One region of the Mesorhizobium sp. M7A.F.Ca.US.014.04.1.1 genome, then DNA from elsewhere that is predicted to be linked to it. Evidence: riboswitches for the same ligand, from Rfam matches in the RefSeq annotation. Region 1 holds a riboswitch; the other holds the start of a gene.

Evidence for each region. Region 1 has a riboswitch for thiamine pyrophosphate ahead of thiC (phosphomethylpyrimidine synthase ThiC). Riboswitches for the same ligand answer to the same signal wherever they lie in the genome.
Region 2: linked by a shared signal. The riboswitch ahead of thiB (thiamine ABC transporter substrate binding subunit) and the one ahead of thiC (phosphomethylpyrimidine synthase ThiC) in region 1 are both predicted to bind thiamine pyrophosphate.

Annotation. Positions count from the first base shown of each region.
Region 1 covers NZ_RZRW01000238.1:3,102-8,285, reverse strand. The annotation lists partial or broken gene EOA22_RS17060 (FAD-dependent oxidoreductase) at 1-356, opposite strand, end outside; gene thiC (phosphomethylpyrimidine synthase ThiC) at 353-2,188, opposite strand; TPP riboswitch at 2,292-2,408, opposite strand; gene EOA22_RS17045 (hypothetical protein) at 2,726-2,989, opposite strand; gene EOA22_RS17040 (metallophosphoesterase) at 3,481-4,818, shown strand; gene EOA22_RS17035 (hypothetical protein) at 4,821-5,184, shown strand, end outside.
Region 2 covers NZ_RZRW01000243.1:1,286-6,469, reverse strand. The annotation lists gene EOA22_RS17270 (ABC-F family ATP-binding cassette domain-containing protein) at 1-1,451, opposite strand, end outside; gene EOA22_RS17265 (thiamine diphosphokinase) at 1,453-2,112, opposite strand; TPP riboswitch at 2,200-2,314, shown strand; gene thiB (thiamine ABC transporter substrate binding subunit) at 2,358-3,356, shown strand; gene thiP (thiamine/thiamine pyrophosphate ABC transporter permease) at 3,365-4,990, shown strand; gene thiQ (thiamine ABC transporter ATP-binding protein) at 4,983-5,184, shown strand, end outside.

The sequences.
Region 1 (5,184 bases):
GGTTCCAGGAGCGCAATTTCGTTTTCATCGACGCGCCGATGCCCTGACGTGCGACTGGCGAACCGGTCAAGCTCACCGGCATCACGCGGCGCGGCCACGACCAATGTCCCGGCCCGTGTCACCTGACCCGACAGCACCGCATCCCACCAGTCGGCAGCATCGCGTCCGAGATCCAGCACCGGCTGCTCCGCGCTTTCGCGCTCGCACCATGGCGCCAGCATGCCGCCGGCGAACCACGACGCGTTGCCACCAAGGCCATGCCGCATCTCGGCGACGGTGACCGTCGCGCCGCGGGCGGCGAGTTCGAAAGCGACGGTGAGGCCGGCAACGCCGGCCCCTTTGACGAGCACCCTCATGATGGTTTGGGAGCCTCTGGCACGACCGGTACGCCAGTCTCGTCCGCCTGCATGTAGAGATCGCCGCCCTCCCGGTATTTTGCCGCCATTGCCGCCATGCCTTCCTTCTGGGCCTCGGCACGGATGTCGTGGGAAATGCGCATGGAGCAGAATTTCGGCCCGCACATCGAACAAAAATGTGCCAGCTTGTGCGCCTCCTTGGGCAAGGTCTGGTCGTGGAAGGACCGTGCGGTTTCGGGGTCGAGCGACAGGTTGAACTGGTCCTCCCAGCGGAACTCGAAGCGCGCGCGCGAAAGGGCATCATCCCTGGTTTTCGCTGCCGGATGGCCCTTCGCCAGATCGGCTGCATGGGCGGCTATCTTGTAGGTGATCACGCCAATCTTGACGTCGTTGCGGTCGGGAAGGCCGAGATGCTCTTTCGGCGTGACGTAGCAAAGCATTGCGGTGCCGAACCAGCCTATCATGGCGGCACCTATCCCTGAGGTGATGTGGTCATAGCCCGGCGCGATGTCGGTCGTCAGCGGCCCCAACGTGTAGAACGGCGCCTCACCGCACACTGCGAGCTGCTTGTCCATGTTCTGCTTGATCTTGTGCATGGGGACATGGCCCGGGCCTTCGATCATCACCTGGCAGTCCTTTGCCCAGGCAATCTTGGTGAGTTCTCCAAGTGTTTCCAGTTCGGCGAATTGCGCCGCGTCGTTCGCATCGGCGATTGAACCGGGACGAAGGCCGTCGCCGAGCGAGAAGGAGACGTCATAGGCTCTGGCGATGTCGCAGATCTCCTCGAAATGCTCGTAGAGGAAGCTCTCCCGGTGATGGTGCAGGCACCATTTGGCCATGATCGAGCCGCCGCGCGAGACGATGCCCGTGACCCGGTCGACGGTCAGCGGGATGTAGTGCAGCCGCACGCCGGCGTGGATGGTGAAATAGTCGACGCCTTGCTCGGCCTGCTCGATCAGCGTGTCGCGGTAGACCTCCCAGTTCAGATCCTCGGCGATGCCGTTGACCTTTTCCAGCGCCTGATAGAGCGGCACCGTACCGATCGGCACCGGCGCATTGCGCACGATCCAGTCGCGGATGTTGTGGATGTTGCGGCCGGTCGACAGGTCCATCACCGTGTCCGCGCCCCAGCGGATAGCCCAGACCATTTTTTCGACCTCTTCGGCCATCGACGATGTGACAGCCGAGTTACCGATGTTGGCGTTGATCTTGACCAGAAAATTGCGACCGATGATCATCGGCTCGCTCTCGGGATGATTGATGTTGGCGGGAATGATTGCGCGCCCGCGCGCCACCTCGTCGCGCACGAATTCGGGTGTGACGAAATCTGGGATCGCCGCGCCGAAGGCTTCGCCGTCGCGTTGCAGCTTGCCGCGCATCACCTCGCGGCCGAGATTCTCGCGGATGGCTACGAACTCCATTTCTGGCGTGATGATGCCGGCGCGCGCATAGGCAAGTTGGGTCACCGCCTTGCCCTGCTTGGCCTTGAGCGGCCGATTGCGTATCGGAAATTCCGGTGTCAGGCGCTCGCCGGTGGCGAATCCATTGTCTTCCGGCCGGACGTGGCGGCCGTCATAGGCTTCGACATCGCCACGCGCCGTGACCCATTCGTGGCGAAGCCGGGCAAGGCCTTTTTCGATGCTGGTTTCGACTGATGGATCGGTGTAGGGGCCGGACGGATCGTAGACGGTGACGGGCGGTTCGCCGGCCGTCGGATGGACGGAAATCTCGCGCATCGGCACCCTGATCTGCGGGTAGAGGACGCCGGGCTTGTGGATTTTCCGCGAGGCGGGCAGTGGTCCCGTCGATACGGCGGGGGTGAGGGCATTCATCGTGAGGCTCCTTTGCTCATGCATTGGAGACCCAGTTCTGTGCCGGAAGGATGAAAAGACGCTTCTGTAGACCTGCTGCAACAGGACCTCGGGCGTAAACTCCCGCAAAGCGCTTGCACCGTCCCTACGCCAGTATGAACTGGATCAGGTTCAACGGGTCACTGCGCCGCGAAAGCCAGCAGTATCTCAGCCCCTTGCCGGGACTCCCCTGGTGAATGCCTTAGGTTGAACGGGCTGACGCTATCTTGTCAAGCGCATTCGGGCGCCTTCGGCCGGTGGCGACGACCGGCGGCCAGCCGGGCGGAGAGCTCGCGCATGCATCGGGGACAAGTCACGCCCCGTAGACCGGGGCTGAATGGCCAAAGCCTCATTCGCTTCGTGAAGGATGGAGAAACTGTATTGGCCATGTGCGCGTATCGACCAAGTAGCTCAGGCGGTCACGGATGTGGTTATTCTGGTCGAAGGTGACGAACGGCCTTGGGGGTCACCTCCTTTAGGATTCAGAGGTTGGAAGACGGCTTCTCGCGATCACGGCCATCAGGAAATACCTGTCTTCGGCTCAACCTCGACATGGCGTCCGATCGACCGCAGATATACAGCTATCTCGTTCATGAGATGATCGCGTTCGCCGTAGATTTCAGCAATCCTACGCAGCTGTGGCTCGACGGCCCTCCGTTGCGCTGGCGTGAAATCAGCATCGCCAAAGACGTATCCCAAGTTGCCAATCGCGCAAATTTTGCAGCCGGCGTCCACAACTGCTTGTACGAATGCCGGAATGTCTTTTTCTTGCATGGTCTTCATGTCGAACCTCTCGTGAATGGCGTGCTTGCGCCCCAATCTGCCTTTTCAGCGTGTCCTCTGGGCGGCGCAAGCCCTGAGCGTGACTGTGCACGGGCAACCTCGACTATCCCATCTGCCACGCTCTTTAGAATCGGTGGGGTCTGGTGATCGCAGGCTGGGCCACTCAAAAGCCTGCAAGAAGAAAGTCATGGCGACCATTGCTCAAGATCGCAAGGGTGCGTGCAAGACCTTCCGTTGGCAGTCATGCACGCTCGCTCAGAGATAGTCCGGCCGCGGAAATTCTCCCTTATTCGTAAGAAAGCTCATTGAGCAACTGGGCATTGAGCAACTGGGTCTCACGTCACGGGTCTCGTGTGCTTCACAGCCGAAAAATAGCCGCCGTGGCAATTCTCGAAAAGTGCAGGCTACCTCGTTAAGGACACTGCGGATGATCGTTCGCGCTTGGCAAAAGCGAACGGATTAGTCTATGGCTCTCGGCAGGGGGGCGAGTTATGCGGCGGGTGCGAATCCTTCAAGTAGGCGATATTCACTATCCGGACTGGCATCCTTCCTCTAGCAACATCGATGCCAAGGATAGCAAGTTCGCTCCGAAAATAACGCAGAAGCTACGCGCGTCTTCGCTGCGTGCCGTCTTGACGAAACTTCGGCGGCTGACGACTTCGAAGCCCTTGGATTCGATCGCCTTCATGGGGGATTTCACGAGCCGTGGCGACAAGACCTTCATTGCTTCGGCATTCCAGCATTTCACGTTGCTCTGCCGCGCACAGGGACGCAGTTCAAAGGCGCTTCCGTTGATATTCGTACCGGGAAATCACGATGTGAACCGTGATGACGCGCGCGAACTTGGACCGACTGAGAAATTCAGCGAAATGGCGAGTTTAGCCGCCCGCTTGGGTTGGCAGACCGTTCCCGTGGACCAACCCGTGCACTTCAGACTTCCGACAGGATCCGCAGGCGCAAACTTCATCCTCGTCAACACAGCGATAGGCAGTTGGGAGCTTCAAAACCTTCCCGCGTTCCTTCGTGATCGTCTCGAGGCACTCAGTCCTTCTACAGAGCCTCTAGATCTCGGCTCGCCGGACATCTCGGGACATTCGCCCGCGACACCTCCCAGCGATCCAGACAAGGAGGCGTCCGACGACGAGTATTACGGTCAGATGGACACGCCATACATCTCGCGTGAGATGCTTGCAGGCCTACAGGAATTGCTCCAGCAGCCCGACATGCGTTACGGCATCATAATCGGCCATCACAATCTGCTGCCACAAAAGACTCCGCGCATTACGCCATACGCGGAGATGCTCAACAGCGGATTTGTCAGAACTCAGCTGCTGCAGGGCAACAAGCCTATCGTCTACCTGCATGGACACATACATGCTGATCCGGTCGAGATCGTCAACGATCCAAGGTTTCCGGACGGCAAATTGATCTGCATCTCAGCACCAGAGATACAGTCAGGTTTCAATGAGCTCGTCTTCTTCACGACCGATCAGGGAGAGCTCGTCGGCATCCGACTTATACCCTACCGCACCAATGTCGCCGACGGGACGGTCATGGAAGGCGAACATTGCTTTATTTCGACCATGTCCAACGGCAAGGCCTTTCTGAACAACGACACGTTTGACCTGCTGCGCCGACTGCGCGACCATGCCACCAGGCGCGGGAATGGGTTACTCTTCTGGGACGAGATCACTGAGATTGCTGCCTCCGCCGAGCTCGGGCTAGATCTGGAAGACTCTCTTCTGATGCTCCAAGCGGCGCGCTTCATCGAGATAGACGGCCTCACCAAGGCAAACTCGGCTTGGCGCATTAAGGTAAGGGACGAATAGCGATGGAGAATCCGTTCGGCCCCAACAGGATCGAGTACGAAAGCCGCCCGATACTGTGGTTCAGTCAGAAGTCGGCGTTGATTTCTGCCGCCGCCAAGCCGGTCTTCGTCGCAGGGACGAGAGGCAGCGGCAAGACCAGCATTCTTCGCTCGCTTTCCACAGTCCATATTCTTGAAGACAAAAGTCTCTCGGACCAAGTCGGCAAGCTCGCTTGGTATGGCGTCTTCTTCCAGCTCAATGAGACATTCTCGCCCCTAATCGACAACGCCGTTCTGAACCTCATTCCGGAGCGGATACGCTTCGACACGGCCGCCGTGATCCCGCGGCAATTCGTAATCTTCTCTCACTATCTGGAGCTGAAGATAG
Region 2 (5,184 bases), on a different contig from region 1:
GCATATTCGATCCAGCGGCCCTCACCATCCGGCGCGATCAGGCTGGTCACGGTGCGGTCGAGGAAATCGCGGTCGTGGCTGACCAGGATGACGGTGCCGGCGAAACCGGCGACCAGTTCCTGCAGCAGTTCCAGCGTCTCCATGTCGAGATCGTTGGTCGGCTCATCGAGCACCAGAAGGTTTGCGGGCCGCGCCAGCACGCGCGCCAGCAAGAGCCGCGCCCGCTCGCCGCCGGACAACTCGCGCACCGGCGTGCGCGCCTGCTCGGGCTTGAACAGGAAATCCTTCATGTAGGAGACCACGTGGCGCTGCTCGCCATTGATGACGAGGTTTTCGCCGCGCCCATCGGTGAGATATTGTGCCAGCGTCTCCTGCGGGTCGACCGCCTCGCGCTTCTGGTCGAGCGTGGCGATCTCCAGATTGGTGCCGAGCCGCACCGAGCCGGCGTCCGGCTTCATCTCGCCGGTCAGCATTTTCAAGAGCGTGGTCTTGCCGGCGCCGTTCGGCCCGACCAGGCCAACGCGATCGCCACGCTGGATGCGGGTCGAAAACGCCTTGACCACGGCGAGATCGCCAAAGCTCTTTTCGATGTTTTTCGCCTCGATCACCAGCTTGCCGGACTCGGTGGCGTCGCTCGCCACCATGATCGCCGACCCTTCGGCCCCGCGATGACCGCGAAAACGCTGACGCATGGTCTGCAACTCGCCGAGCCGGCGCATGTTGCGCTTGCGCCGCGCCGTCACGCCGTAGCGCAGCCAATGCTCTTCGCGAACGATCTGGCGACCGAGCTTGTGCTGCTCGCGTTCTTCTTCCTCCAGAACCAGGTCGCGCCATTCCTCGAAATGGCCGAAGCCCTTGTCCAGCCTGCGGGTCTGGCCGCGATCGAGCCAGACCGTGGCGCGCGACACGCGTTCGAGGAAGCGGCGGTCGTGCGAGATGACGATCAGCGCCGAGGAGGTGCGGATGAGTTCTTCTTCCAGCCATTCGATGACCGAGAGGTCGAGATGGTTGGTCGGCTCATCGAGCAGCAGGATATCGGGCTCCGGCGCCATGACGCGGGCAAGGGCGGCGCGCCTCGCCTCGCCGCCCGACAGGTCGTTCGGACGTTCCTCACCCGACAGGCCGAGATGCTCCATCAGATAGCTGGCGCGGTAGGGATCGTCGGCGGGGCCAAGCCCGGCCTCGACATAGGCGCGGACAGTGGCAAAACCTTCCATGTCGGGCATCTGCGGCAAATAGCGGACGGTCGCCGAAGGCTGGCGGAACACTTCGCCGTCCTGCGGCTCGATCAGGCCGGCGGCGATCTTCAGCAGGGTCGACTTGCCGGACCCGTTGCGGCCGACCAGTGCGATCTTGTCGCCGGCCGAAGCCGTCAAGGCGGCGCCATCGAGCAGCGGCGTGCCGCCGAAGGTCAGTTTTATCCCATCAAGGTTGAGAAGGGGCGGGGCCATGTCAGCTTTCAGGTAAGGGATAGGGATGAGCGAGCAGCATCGCGCGGCCATGGCCGAGCGCGATTTCGAGGCGGCCCCCGGTCTTGTCGGACTTGACCTCGTTGGAAATGGTCAGCGACGAACCGAACGCCACCTTGACGTGAGCGAGCGGCCATTTGGCGCCGGTGACGGTCAGGCCGTCGAGCTCGGAAAAGCCGAGCACCGAAAACAGCGTGCCGTCGGCATAGTCGAAGCCGGCCGTTCCGCGCAGCAGGGGGATGCCTTCCTGAGCGCCGCTGGTCAAAAGCACGTCCGTTCCCGCCTCCGCCAGCCGCAGGGCGAGCGACAGATGCAGAAAAGCGTGGTCGGCGCGCTTGCCGCCAAAGGCGCCGGCCAGCACCAGGCGGGTCGCGCCGCGCTCCAGTGCCGCGGCGACGGCAAGTTCGCCATCGGTCTGGTCCTTTTCCGCCGGGAAGGTCCGGCGCGGCACGGAAGCGAGATCGTCCGGCAGGTTGGCCGGCACCGAATCGAAATCACCCACCCACAGCTCCGGCACGAGACCCAGCAACCGCGCATGACCGATGCCGGCGTCGGCGGCGATGACGCGGGAGCCTTTGACCTGACGGTCGAGCCGTGGCGTACGGATGAGATCGCCGCCAAGCAGGATGGTGAATGTGCTCATATCGTGTGGCCCTTACCAGCCCGGCACGGGAAACGGAAGGCGGCAAACTCCCGCTTGCATGGCGGATCGGCCCGGCCTATGTGTCGAAACGCTCTAACGGGGTGCCGGACGCGATCTTCGCGGACCGGCTGAGAGGCAGTCTCGCCAACCCGCTGAACCTGATCCGGTTTGTACCGGCGGAGGGATTAGACGTTTCGGACAGTCCGACGCCTCAATTCCTTTCAATTCAAACGAAGGAGGCGCCGATGCGCACGCTTTTATACGCTCTTGTTTCAGCAACGGTCGTGGCCTTGTCCGGGCCCGCCTTGGCCAAGGACAAGCTCACCGTCTACACCTATGAGAGTTTCACCGCCGACTGGGGTCCGGGTCCCGTGGTGAAGAAGGAGTTCGAGGCCGAATGCGGCTGCGACGTCGACTTCGTCTCGGTCGCCGATGGCGTCGCGCTGCTCAACCGCGTCAGATTGGAAGGCACATCGACCAAGGCCGATATCGTGCTTGGCCTGGATACCAATCTCACCGCCGATGCCAAGGCGTCAGGCTTGTTCGCGCCGCATGGCGCGGTGACGGATGTCAGTGTGCCGGGCGGCTGGAGCGACGACACGTTTGTCCCCTTCGACTACGGCTATTTCGCTGTCGTCTACGACACGCAGAAGATGAAGACGCCGCCGAAGAGCCTGAAGGAGCTGATCGAAGGCAGTGCCAACGACAAGATCGTCATCCAGGATCCGCGCACCTCGACGCCAGGCCTCGGCCTGCTTCTTTGGGTCAAGTCGGTCTATGGCGACAAGGCACCCGAGGCCTGGGCCAAGCTCAAGGCCAAGGTGCTGACCGTGACGCCGGGCTGGAGCGAGGCCTATGGGCTGTTCACCAAGGGCGAGGCGCCGATGGTGCTGTCCTACACGACGTCGCCAGCCTACCACATGGTCGCCGAGAACACGGAGCGCTACCAGGCGGCCTCCTTCGAGGAGGGCGAGTATCTGCAGATCGAGGTGGCGGGCATCACCACGACAGGAGCCAAGAATCCGCTGGCGGCCAAGTTCATGGCCTTCATGACCGGGCCGAAATTCCAGGATGCCATCCCCGAGACCAACTGGATGTTCCCGGCAGGCAAGACCGACAAGCCGCTCAATCCGGCCTTCGACAAACTGGTCAAGCCGACGAAGACCTTGCTGTTCAGCCCGCAAGAGGTCGCCGCCAACCGCAAGGCCTGGGTCGATGAATGGCTGGCGGCGATGAGCAAATAGGCAGCGCGATGGCGCCGGCGCATTCCACGGATTCCCGCGTCAGTGCCGGCATTGTCGCGCTCGCTGCAATCGCGCTGCTGATCGGCGGCGCGTTTGCCGGCCTGCTTTTCGAGGGCGCCCATGATTTCTCGGGCGCCTGGGCAGCCTTCGATCCCTATCTGCTTCGCGTCATTCGCTTCACGCTCTGGCAAGCGGTCCTGTCGACGCTGCTTTCGGTCATCCCGGGGCTGTTTGTGGCGCGCGCTCTGTCGCGGCATCCACGTTTCTTCGGCCGCGCCTTCATCCTGCAGATCTTCGCCGTGCCGTTGGCGCTGCCGGCCATCGTTGCAGCGCTCGGCATCCTGGCGCTTTATGGCCGTGCCGGCTACTTCGCCGGCGTGCTTGCCGTTATCGGCGGCGGAAGCTGGCCGGGCATCTATGGCCTGTCCGGCATTCTCGTCGCCCATGTCTTCTTCAACCTGCCGCTGGCGACGCGGCTGTTCCTCGAGGCGCTGCAGACCATACCGGCCGACCAATGGCGGCTGGCGAGCCAACTCGGCATGGCGGCCCGGCCGGCGTTCCGGCTGATCGAATGGCCAACGCTGCGCGCCGCACTGCCCGGCGTCGCCGGGCTTGTGTTCATGCTCTGCATCACATCCTTCACGATCGTGCTGACGCTCGGCGGCGGGCCGGCCGCGACGACGCTTGAGGTCGGCATCTACCAGGCGCTGCGCTTCGATTTCGATCCCGCACGGGCCGTTGCACTGACGCTGCTGCAGATCGCCTTGACCTTTATCGTGGTGCTGGCACTGACGCGGCTAGGCGCCAATGTGGTCGGCGACACCAATTTGCCGGTCGCGCAACGCCGCTATCTCTCGGTCAATCGGAGCGAGACCTGGTTGAACGCGCTACTCATCGTCCTGGCGCTGCTGTTCGTTGTCGGGCCGATGGCGGCAACCGTGATGGCCGGATTGAGTGCCGATCTCGCCCGCTTGGCCGGCGAGGCCACTGTCCGGCAGGCAACGCTGACCAGTGCGGCGCTCGCCTTCCTGTCGGCGCTGCTTTCGGTGATGCTGTCGCTGGCGCTGACCATGGCGCGGCGGGCACTGGCGCTGAACCGCCGTGCCGGCGCAAAGACACTGCTCGAACACGCCACCGATACAGGCGCCGGTTTTGTCCTGGTCGTGCCGCCGATCGTCGTCGGCGCCGGCTGGTTCCTGTTGTTGCGCCATGTCGGCGATGTCTTCGCCATCGCTCCGGTCATGGTCGTCACCGTCAACGCGGTGATGGCGATGCCGTTTGCGCTCCGCGCCGTGCGTCCCGCCTATGATGCAGCGAGCGAGCGTCACGAACGGCTCTGTGCACAGCTCGGCATTGCGGGCTGGAACCGGCTGATGCTGGTCGACTGGCCGTCGCTGCGGCGACCGCTCGCCACGGCCTTCGCTTTCGCCATGGCGCTGTCGCTCGGCGATCTCGGTGTCATTGCCTTGTTCGGCAGTGATTCCGTGCAGACATTGCCCTACCTTCTTCTGGCTCGGATGGGCAGCTACCGCACCGAGGATGCCGCCGGCCTCGCACTGCTGCTCGGCCTCGTCTGTCTCGCGTTGATCGTGGCGGCGCACTGGCTGGGAAGGGAGGAGGTCCGTGATGCGTGAAAAGGCGGCCAACGGGCTCGCGAAGGGCGCGCCGGTGCGGCTGGACAAAGTGTCGTTCAGCTATGGCAGCTATGGCGAGGCGCCGCTTGTTTTCGATGTCGAGTTTGCCGCGGCGACGATCACCGCCATCATGGGGCCGAGCGGTTCGGGCAAGTCGACACTGCTCAATCTGGTCGCCGGCTTCGAGACCCCAC